DNA from 3 places in the Caballeronia sp. ATUFL_M2_KS44 genome. Region 2 is predicted to be linked to each of the others. Evidence: predicted binding sites of a transcription regulator. Region 2 holds the regulator's gene; each other region holds the start of a gene.

The links. The regulator FNR, encoded in region 2, switches genes on or off when oxygen is low (the NO sensors DNR and NnrR bind a similar motif). The targets are predictions, from matches to a motif close to TTGATNNNNATCAA.
Region 1: NCR39_RS28155 (universal stress protein) is a predicted target of FNR. The motif match lies at 1,237-1,250, and genes of this name have one in related genera.
Region 3: NCR39_RS19510 (universal stress protein) is a predicted target of FNR. The motif match lies at 2,111-2,124, and genes of this name have one in related genera.

Annotation. Positions count from the first base shown of each region.
Region 1 is NZ_JALQEA010000067.1:111,152-114,428, forward strand. Features, by position in the region: gene NCR39_RS28150 (universal stress protein) at 1-228, opposite strand, end outside; gene NCR39_RS28155 (universal stress protein) at 257-1,096, opposite strand; gene NCR39_RS28160 (coniferyl aldehyde dehydrogenase) at 1,272-2,699, opposite strand; gene NCR39_RS28165 (MipA/OmpV family protein) at 2,730-3,277, opposite strand, start outside.
Region 2 is NZ_JALQEA010000051.1:467,129-470,405, forward strand. Features, by position in the region: gene NCR39_RS22850 (hypothetical protein) at 33-506, shown strand; gene NCR39_RS22855 (hypothetical protein) at 547-855, shown strand; gene NCR39_RS22860 (c-type cytochrome) at 955-1,245, opposite strand; gene fnr (fumarate/nitrate reduction transcriptional regulator Fnr) at 1,397-2,185, opposite strand; gene NCR39_RS22870 (response regulator) at 2,355-3,008, opposite strand; gene NCR39_RS22875 (PAS domain-containing sensor histidine kinase) at 3,005-3,277, opposite strand, start outside.
Region 3 is NZ_JALQEA010000045.1:59,958-63,234, reverse strand. Features, by position in the region: gene NCR39_RS19520 (SUMF1/EgtB/PvdO family nonheme iron enzyme) at 1-597, opposite strand, end outside; gene NCR39_RS19515 (helix-turn-helix domain-containing protein) at 759-1,481, opposite strand; gene NCR39_RS19510 (universal stress protein) at 1,586-2,059, opposite strand; gene NCR39_RS19505 (MFS transporter) at 2,282-3,277, shown strand, end outside.

The sequences.
Region 1 (3,277 bases), on a different contig from region 2:
CTCGAACGCCTCGTGCGCGTGATCGAGCGCCGCGCGCTGTTGCCTCTCATAGTTGCTTCGTTCGACACGTTGCGCCGGACCGAACAGATGATGAGCCAGGTCCTGACAGACGAGATACAGCCCGATGACATGAGCGTCGAAGCGACGCGCGAGATCGAACGCAAGCTGCGTGCGCGCATCGCAGCGCCGGCTGTTGTCCAAGTGAACGAGGATGGTCTTCCAGTTCATGATCGGCCTCCTTGATGAGCGCATCGCCTCAATGAGACATGAGCACGGGAACCGTCATCGATGCGAGGAAGGTTCGCGTGGCGCCGCCGAGCACGAGTTCCTGCCAGCGTGCGTGTCCATAGCCGCCCATGACGACGAGATCGGCGCCGAGATCCGTGGCGCGCGAGAGCAGCAATTCGCCGACCGATGTTTCATCCGCGATTGCGCTCGACGACACTTCGGCCTTCACGCCGTGCCGCGCGATGCACGCGGCGATATCCGCGCCCGCAATGCGTTCGTCGCGCGCTTCGCCTTGCGTCGTGTCGATGGTGACGATGCTCACGCGCTCGGCCGTCTTGAGCAAAGGAAGTGCATCGTGGACGGCTCGCGTTGCCTCGCGGCTGCCGTCCCACGCGATCATCGGATGATTGGCCATGGAAGGGAAGAAGCCCGTGTAAGGCAGCAGCAGGACCGGGCGCCCGGATGACAGGACGAGCGTCTCCTGAAAGTGATCGCCGACATACGACTCGGGATCGTCCGGATCGTCCTGACTGGCGACGACGAGATCGGCGCATCGCGCGAAATGCGGTGCCGCATGGGTCGCCGGTTCGTGGGCTTCGATCCATTCGCCCGTCACGCCCGCACGCTTCACTTCGGCGTGAAAGAGGCGTTCGATCGCGCCGCGCTGCTCGAGCCGCGTGGCCGCGTGCTGCTCGTAATACGAGGCCGTGCCGGCCATGATGGCGAACGCGCGCGTTTCCGGTTCGTACACGGCAAAGAGCCCGATAACATGTGCGTCGAAACGCTTCGCCAGTTGCAACGCGCTTTCGAGCCTCGGGTGAGCGCGCGCGCTGGTGTCGAGGTGCACGAGAACAGTCTTGTAGCTCATCGCGTGGCTCCTTGAGTCGGATCGTGATTCACGTTGGCATCAGTCTAGAGACGCCGATCGTGGATCGCGTTGATTCAGGTCAATGGCAGGGCGACGGCGCGAGCGATTCATCCGTTCCGGCGCGGCGTCGGAATCGGCTCTTGATTCAGATCAATTGAAACACCGATGCGTTGCGCTAACGGAGCATCGCCTTGATGATGGCATTCGCGATGAAACCGTAAGGTGGACGAAGTAATTTGCCGAGCTGCCAGCGCGACTGCACCAGAATGCCCTTGGCGTGACTCAACGCACGAAAGCCTTCTACGCCGTGGTAAGCGCCCATTCCGCTAAGGCCGATTCCGCCGAAGGGCAGAGCATCTTGTGCGTAGTGCATCAACGTGTTGTTGATGGTGACATTGCCGGCGGTGGTCCGCGTCAGCAGTTTCTCGCGGCTCGCGCCTTGCGCGCCGAAAGAATAGAGCGCAAGCGGACGCGGACGCGCGTTGATGAAATCGATCGCTTCGTCGATATCTTCATATGTGAGCACGGGCAGCAGCGGCCCGAAGATTTCCTGCTGCATGATGAGCATGTCATCGGTCGCGCCGGTAACGAGCACAGGCGCTAATTTGCGCATGGCATCGCGTGCATTGCGTGCATTGCGTTGCCGATTGCCGACTTCGATGATTCGCGCACCCTTCTTCCGCGCATCGTCCAGGAGCGTCAAGAGACGCCGATGATGCCGCTCGTCGATGATCGATGTGTAATCCACGCTATCCGGCCCTTCGGGGTACAGCCGCCTGACGGCGCGATCGTAGGCATCGACGAACGTATCCATCTCTTGCTGGGGCAACAGCACATAGTCCGGTGCGATGCACGTTTGTCCCGCGTTGGCGAGCTTGCCATAAGCGATGCTCTCGGCCGCCGCTTCGCCGTGGCCCGGTTCGATGACCACGGGCGACTTGCCGCCCAGTTCCAGCGTCACAGGAACGAGATTGGCCGCGGCCGCTTGCATGACCTTGCGGCCGACTTCGGTACTGCCGGTGAATAACAGATGATCGAATGGCAGCGCGGAAAACGCGGCGCCCACGATCGCATCGCCAGTGACCACAGCGACCTGTTCCTTGTCGAATAGCTCGCTCAAGATGGCTTCGAGCAGCGCGCTCGTGGCAGGCGTCGATTCGGATGGCTTGATCATCGCGCGATTGCCGGCTGCCAGCGCAGTGGCCAAAGGCATCAGCGCCAACGACAACGGATAGTTCCACGGCGCCACAATGCCGACGACTCCGACGGGCTGATACAGCACGTAGCTGCGAGCGGGCTGCAGTTGCCATGGCGTAGGTCGCCGCTCCGGACGCATCCAGCGGTGTAGACGCCGCCGCAAATAGTCGATTCCATTCACGAGCGTGAGCAACTCCATGATCGCGGTCTCGTGCGTCGCGCGATGACCGAAGTCCGCTTGTATCGCGCGCTCGATGTCGCTCCTGCGAGCGATGAGCGCACGCTTGAGCTTTGTCAGGTCGTTGCGTCGTCGATTCGCGGAAGGAGGGCCATCGCGCAGAAACGCTTCACGTTGCGTTTGCAGTCGGCGCGCGAGTAGTGCGTCAATGGATTCGGACGAGATCATGTAAGAGGATGCCGCTTTTATCGCGCGGGCCTAGAACCGATACAGCACAGACGCCATGCCGTTGAGATCGAGACGGCGCTCCGTAATAGGGCTGTTCGCTGCCGAATGTTCGAGGCGTCCGATCACCGCCGTGACGTTTGCTGACCAGTGCGAGTCGAATTGATAAGTGGCGTTCACGTTCATGTGAACATCGCGCAAGCCGGAACTCGTTGCATATTGAGGCAGACCCGACGCCGCGCTTTCCTGCGAGTTCACGCCGAAGAAAGTCCTCGTATAGGTCGCGTTCGCCCAAGTTACGCCCGGCCCCACGGAAATGAGCAGCTTGCCGAGCGGTGCCGACGCGAATGCATCGACCGTTGCGGTCAGACCTTGTCCAGTGCCGGCGATGTCCTGATAGACGGCCGCCGCGCCGGTGAAGGCCCACCAGGTGTAATCGGCAAAGAGCCGCAGCTTCGGTCCGTAGTGGACATCGGGAAGACCCTTCAGACGTGCATCGTCGGATGCGCGTCGCGACTGGAAGTCGAAACTCAGCGACGCACCCACGTGGTAATTCTCGCCGCGCAGCGCATTCACGCCGA
Region 2 (3,277 bases):
CTCATCGCCATAGCGACGCCACGGAGCGCGGGATGAGAGCACGATCGTTTTGCGCCACGCTTGTCTTGAGCGCGCTGGCTGGCTGCTCGACGGATGCGCGCTGGAATCGCTTCAGCGAGACCGAGCCCGCGTTGCTGCAGGCGCGCGAATTCGCCGCCGTCGATTGTCAGGGGCCGGACGAGTGCTCGCTGCTCTGGACGCGCACGAAGGCATACGTCACGCGTTATTCGGCCACGCACATACGCTATGCCGATGAACGCGCCATCGAAACCGCGCGGCCGCTCGAAGCGGGCGTGGTGTACCTGTGGGCCACGCGCACGCCATCGGCGGAGAAGCGCGGGTGGGCGCGCATCAGCGTGAAGGCAATGTGCCGGGGCATGTACGCGATGGATGGCGGCCCCGGCTGGCTATACACGCAATGCGCGAGCGAGATACAGAAGGTCGAGATCCGGTTTCGCGGCTTCGTGCTCGCACCGGAGCGAGGTGCTCAGGACGATGCCGCGTGAAGCGGCGGCTCGGCCATGAAGAAGGACGAGGAGAGCGCTCATGGGGCTCGGAATGCAGATTGCGTATCGGGGGTTCGCCGGTTCGGACGACGCGGAGCGCGTGGCCGGCGTCGAACTGGTGCGGCTCGAACGCGCCGCGACCGATATTGCCAACAGCCATCTGACCGTCGAAGCGTATCGTGATCCATCGGGCGCGCGGCGCTACGATGCGCGGCTCGATCTCATCACGCGGGCGTTCGATCTGATCCCGGTGGAGCGCGGTTCGGACGCGGACGTGTGCATCGCGATTCATCGTGCGTTCGACAACGCCATGCGCCTGCTCGAACAGCGGCACGTGTCTTCCGCATGATCTTCTATGCGCTCGCGTTGCGTCCCGGCATCGCGCCCGGGTTCGTCATGCATCACGATGCGTGTCCGGTTCGATCGTGTCCTTAGCGTGACGTCGCGACTAATGACGCAACACCCATTCGACGAGCACATGCGCATCTTCCGGCGAAAGCGCGCCGCCGCGTTCGGCGGGCATCGGCATGGCCATGTCGCCCCAGTGTGTGCGGCCGCCCGCGCGCAGCTTGTGCTCCAGCATGGCTTGCGCTTGCGGATCGTCGCGATACCGGTTTGCGATCTGCTGGAACGATGGCGCAAGAAACGGCGCGTCGTTGGTATGGCAGAACATGCAGTGTTGCTGATCGATCAGCGCGCTCGGTTCGGATTGCGCCAGCGCGCGCGATGCGCACGACATGAGAACGGCAAGCAGCGCAGCGAATGCACGATGACGAGAAAGAGCGAGAAGCATGGCGCGCAACGAATGAAGGTACGCACCGATGATGCGATCCGCGGCCGCGAGGCTCGTTGATCTGCATCAACGGCGCATAGCCAAGCGCAATCGCGCGTCAAACGCTTTCGAGGCTCGCCTGATTCAGTATGCGCACTTCCTTGCCGCGCGCATCGACCACGCCCGCCTTTTGCAGCTTCGAGAACATGCGGCTCACGGTTTCGAGCTTGAGGCCGAGATAGCTGCCGATCTCCTCGCGCGTCATCCGCAGCACGAATTGCGCGGGCGAATAGCCGCGCGCCTTCATGCGCGCCGAGATGTTGAGCAGGAACGCAGCGACGCGCTGTTCCGCCGACATCGTGCCGAGCAGCATCATGAGATTGGACTCACGCACGATCTCGCTGCTCATCAGGCGATGCACGTGATGCTGGATCGCCTTGACTTCGCGGCAAAGCAGTTCGAGCAGATCGAACGGAATGATGCAGACGACGCTGTCTTCGAGCGCGAGCGCGTCGCACGTGTGGCTGTCGGAACTCACGCCGTCGAGTCCGAGCGCATCGCCCGCGAGATGAAAGCCCGTGACCTGCTCGTTGCCGTCGCGATGCACGACGACGGTCTTGAAACAGCCGCTGCGCACGGTGTAGACGCTCTGGAATGCATCGCCGGAGCGATAGAGCGTCTCGCCGCGCCGCACGATGCGCGTCGCGCAGATGATCGCGTCGAGCCGTTCGCATTCGTCCGGCGAGAGAGCGCTCGGCATGCAGACACGCTGCATCGAGCAAGTCGAGCAGCGCATTCCCTGGCGTGTTGCGCGCTGCGATGAGTTGTCCGCGATCTGAAACGCGCGACGCGGCGCGGGTGCTTCGTTGTGGCCGACGATGGGTCTGGCTTCGCTTATGGGAAACATGCTGCGCCTCCGGTCGAACGTTGGTTCGCGCGCACCGTGGTGCTTCCGGCGCGGCCGATGAATCCATGCGTTCGATTATCGGCTGCGTAAATTCCGAAATGAATCGGCGGTGGCGGAAACTTCCGTAGGCGCTTCGGCAGGCGTGTAGGGAAATCCTGACGGACGAAATTCAGACGTCGTCGTTCTCGTCGTCGAACAGATGATGCTTGACGGCATAGCGCACGAGCGCCGCTTCATGCGGCATCTGCATCTTCTCGAGAATGCGCGCCTTGTACGTGCTGATGGTTTTCGCGCTCACGCACAACGCTTCGCCGATCTGGTTGATGGATTCGCCTGCGCACAATCGGCGAAACACCTCGTGCTCGCGATCCGACAGGCGCTGGTGCGGCAACGCATCCGCCGGTTCCGTCAGGCTTTGCGCGAAGCGCTCGGCCATCGCGAGGCTCACGTATGCGCCGCCCGCCGCGACCTTCGTGACGGCGGAGACCAGTTCCGCGCTGGCGCTTTCCTTCGTGAGATAGCCCGATGCACCGGCCTTGAACGCGCGCGCGGCATATTGCTGCTCCGCATGCATGGTCAGCACGAGAATGCGAAGCGCGGGAATTTCGTCCTTGATCTGTTTGAGCAGTTCGAGGCCGCTGCGGCCCGGCATCGAGAGATCGAGCACGAGCACGTGAGCCGGCGTGGAGCGCACGAGGGCGAGCGTGCCCGGGCCATCGCTCGCTTCGCCGGCCACCTCGAAGCTGCTTGCGTTGGCGAGAATGTGGCGCAGTCCGTCGCGTACGAGCGTGTGGTCGTCCGCGATCAGCACTTTCGTCGTCATGGTTGCGATTCCTTTTCGTGCACCGCTTCTCGGGGCAGGACCACGGTCAGGACGAAGCCGTTGTCCGGCATCGAATCGACGCACACGCGGCCGCCCAGTGCATTCGCACGCTCGCGCACGTCGATCAGGCCGAAGCATTTTCCGTTCGGCGCAGGCAGTGCACGCGCGCCGATGCCATCGTCGCTCACGCGCAGTATGCAATCGCGTTCCTTGGCTTGAATCGACAGTTCGACGCGGCTGGCGTGCGCATGGCGGGCGACATTCGCGAG
Region 3 (3,277 bases), on a different contig from region 2:
ATCGCGCGCGAGGCCCAGCGTGGCCGTTCCAGCCGGCACGCGCACCGTTTCATGCGCGAGCGCGCGCGCCGATGTCCGTTCGGATGCCGCGTTGACCGGCGCGATTTTTCGGTCGACCGGCAATTGATGCAACATGTACGCGAGCGTTTCGGCGTGCATCAGCCGATGCTCGATTGCCACTTCGAGCAGCTTCGCGGCCGGTTCATCGGCGGAAAGGGGCTGTGCGACGAGCCTGATCGGATCGAAACGCGCGTCGATGTCCGCGCGCACTTGCGCCTTGTAGCCACGCACTTCGTCGAGCGAAGGCCAGTCGGCGGGCTGATCCGTCGGCAATCCGCCATCGACGGGATCGATGCCGAACGCGAAAAGCTGGTCGTAGGCGGGATTGATGTCCGGCAAGTCGAACAGGCGCTTGTCGAACAGATTGCGGTCGAACGCCTCGAGATGCCCGATATAGAAAACGATGCGATGCCGTTCGGCAATCGGCCGATCGTAGAGATGCTCGGGTTTGACGATATCGAAAAGTTCGTCGGTCACGCGGCGCGCTTCCGCGAGACGGTCGAGCAGAGGATGACGCAGGGAAGGTTCGCGATTCATTTCGCTCTATCTCCGGTGCAAGCCGAAAGCATTGCATATCACCGGAGCTGGCGTCAAAGCGCCGCGCCGGTGCATGAAAAAGAGCTAGTGAGTAGCGAAGTCCGTGCCAAGCGTCGTTTGTTCATGCACGGCGAACAAACGACCGCGCGTTCAGGTGAACGTCAAATGCCGCGCAAACCGTCGAAATCGCAGATACGGATGGACTTGCCCTGCGCCTCGATGAGTCCGAGCTTGTCGAAGCGCGACAGCGTGCGGCTCACCGTTTCGAGCGTCATGCCAAGATAGCTGCCGATGTCGTCGCGCGTCATGCGCATCGTGAATTCGGCTGTGGCGTAGCCGCGCCGTGCGAGCCGCGCCGACATGTCGAGCAACAGGCGCGCGACGCGCTCGTCCGCGCGCAGCATGCCGAGCCGCACGACGTGTTCCGCCTCGCGGTTGATCGCCTGACTCATCATGCGATGCATGCGCCGCTGAAGCGCGTCCGTTTCGCGGCACATGCGCTCGAAAAGCGCGTAAGGCACGACGCAGACGGAGCTGTCTTCGAGCGCGACGGCGTCGCAGGTGTGTTGCCCGTCGCCGATGCCGTCGAGACCGAGCGCATCGCCCGCAAGCAAGAGGCCGGTAACGCGCTCGCGTCCGCCGTCGCGCGTGCCGTCGTGCGTGACGACCGTTTTCAGCGAGCCGGAGCGCACGGCGTAGAGCGAATCGAACGTGTCGCCGGTGCGAAACAGCGCATCGCCGCGCCGGATCTTGCGCGTGACGGAGATGATGTGTTCCAGCTTGGAGACGTCTCTGGCGCACAGACCTTCGGGCATGCACAGATGGCGCATTGCACAGCTGGAGCAGTGTGCCGCTTGCCGCCGGGTGGGAGTCGGATCAGACATGGCGAGCTCGGTTTCTTGATGAATGACAAATTGATTGTCCCATAGCCCGCGACACCGACCGCGCGAAAAAATGCCGCGCCCCCGGCGCTTGCACAACTTTTACATCACGCGGTAATAGCGTCGCCTTCGATGGCTGCCGCCGATGGCACCAACAGCACCGGCAAGGTGGCCTGACGCAGACAACGCTCCGCAACGCTGCCGAGAATCAGCCGCTTGAAGCCCTTGCGGCCGTGCGTGCCCATGACGAGCAGATCGGCGTTGAACGCGCGCGCGGCGTCGATCACGAGCGACGCGATATCGTCGCTGGCGGTGGCATCGACGGTCACGACATCGCCCGCGACGCCGCGCGCCTTCATCGCGTCGGCGGCTTCGCGCGCGACCATCGCGCCCTGTTCGCTGAGGCCTTTTTGCAACACGGACGGATCGTAGCCGGGGACGTCCATGTACATCGGCCCGCTTTCGACGACGTAATACGCCTGGACGACGGCCTGATGCGTGGCGGCGAGATCGAGCGCGGCTTCGAAGGCGCCTTGCGAAGTGCGGCTGCCGTCGATGGCGACGATGATGCGTTTGAACATGGCGTGTTCCTCTTCGGGTGGAATGATCGAGCATATCGCGGCGGTGCGGCCTTCATGCAAATCAGCGGGCGGCAATTTTGCGATGAGTCGATCTGTCGCAGGCGACGCCGTACAATCCGTGTTTCCACTGACTCAGCGCCCGCTTAAGACAGCCGCATGACCGACGACCGCATGACCGAACCCCAGCCGCACGCGCTCGCGTTCCGGACCGCCCTTTACGCGATGCTCGGCATCGGACTCGTCAACATGCTGGTCGCGCTGGATCAGACCGTGGTGAGCACGGCGCTGCCGTCGATCGTCGCGGAACTGCACGGTTTCGAATACTACGCGTGGATCGCGAGCGCTTATTTGCTGGCGTCCGTCGTCACGGTGCCGGTGTTCGGGCGGCTCGGCGATTACTTCGGCCGCAAGCGGTTTGTCATCGCGGCGGTCGTGACGTTCACACTCGCGTCCGTTTTGTGCGGGCTCGCGCCGAACATGCTGTTTCTGGTGCTGGCGCGCGGGCTGCAAGGCGTCGGCGGCGGGATGATGGTCGGCACCGCGTTCGCCGCGATTCCCGATCTTTTCCCCGATCCGCGCACGCGCGTGCGATGGCAGGTCGTGCTCGCGGCGGCGTACGGCATCGGCACGGCGGCGGGGCCGTCGCTCGGCGGATGGATGAGCCAGCACTGGGGCTGGCGCTCGACGTTTCTCATCAATTTGCCGGTCGGCGCGGCGGCGCTGTATTTCATCTGGTCGCATCTGCCGAATCTGCACCGGCCGCGCGAGGGCGGCGTGAAGATCGACTGGCTCGGCGCCGCGCTCGTCGCGCTCGTGCTCGGCGGATTTCAGGCGCTGATCGAGTCGGTGCCGAAGACGGGTCTCTCTGCCGGAAACATCGCGCTCGGCTGCGCGGTGATCGCCGGCGCGGCGGCGCTTCTCGTCTGCGAGCGGCGCGCGACGCACCCGATCATCCCGCTCGACATCTTCCGCGATCCGCATCTCGTCACGCTGTTCACGCTGTCGTTCCTCGCGGGCTTCGTCATGTTCTCGCTGATCTTCTTCGCGCCGCTCCTGCTGCAAGGCGGTTTCGGGCTGTCGCCGCAGGACGCGGGTCTGCTCGCGACGCCGATTGCCGCGTGCATCGCGCTCGGCAGCTTCATCAATACGCGCATCGTCATTCATTTGCGCAAGCCGACGCTGATTCTGACCATCGGTTTCTCGCTCTTGCTGCTGGCG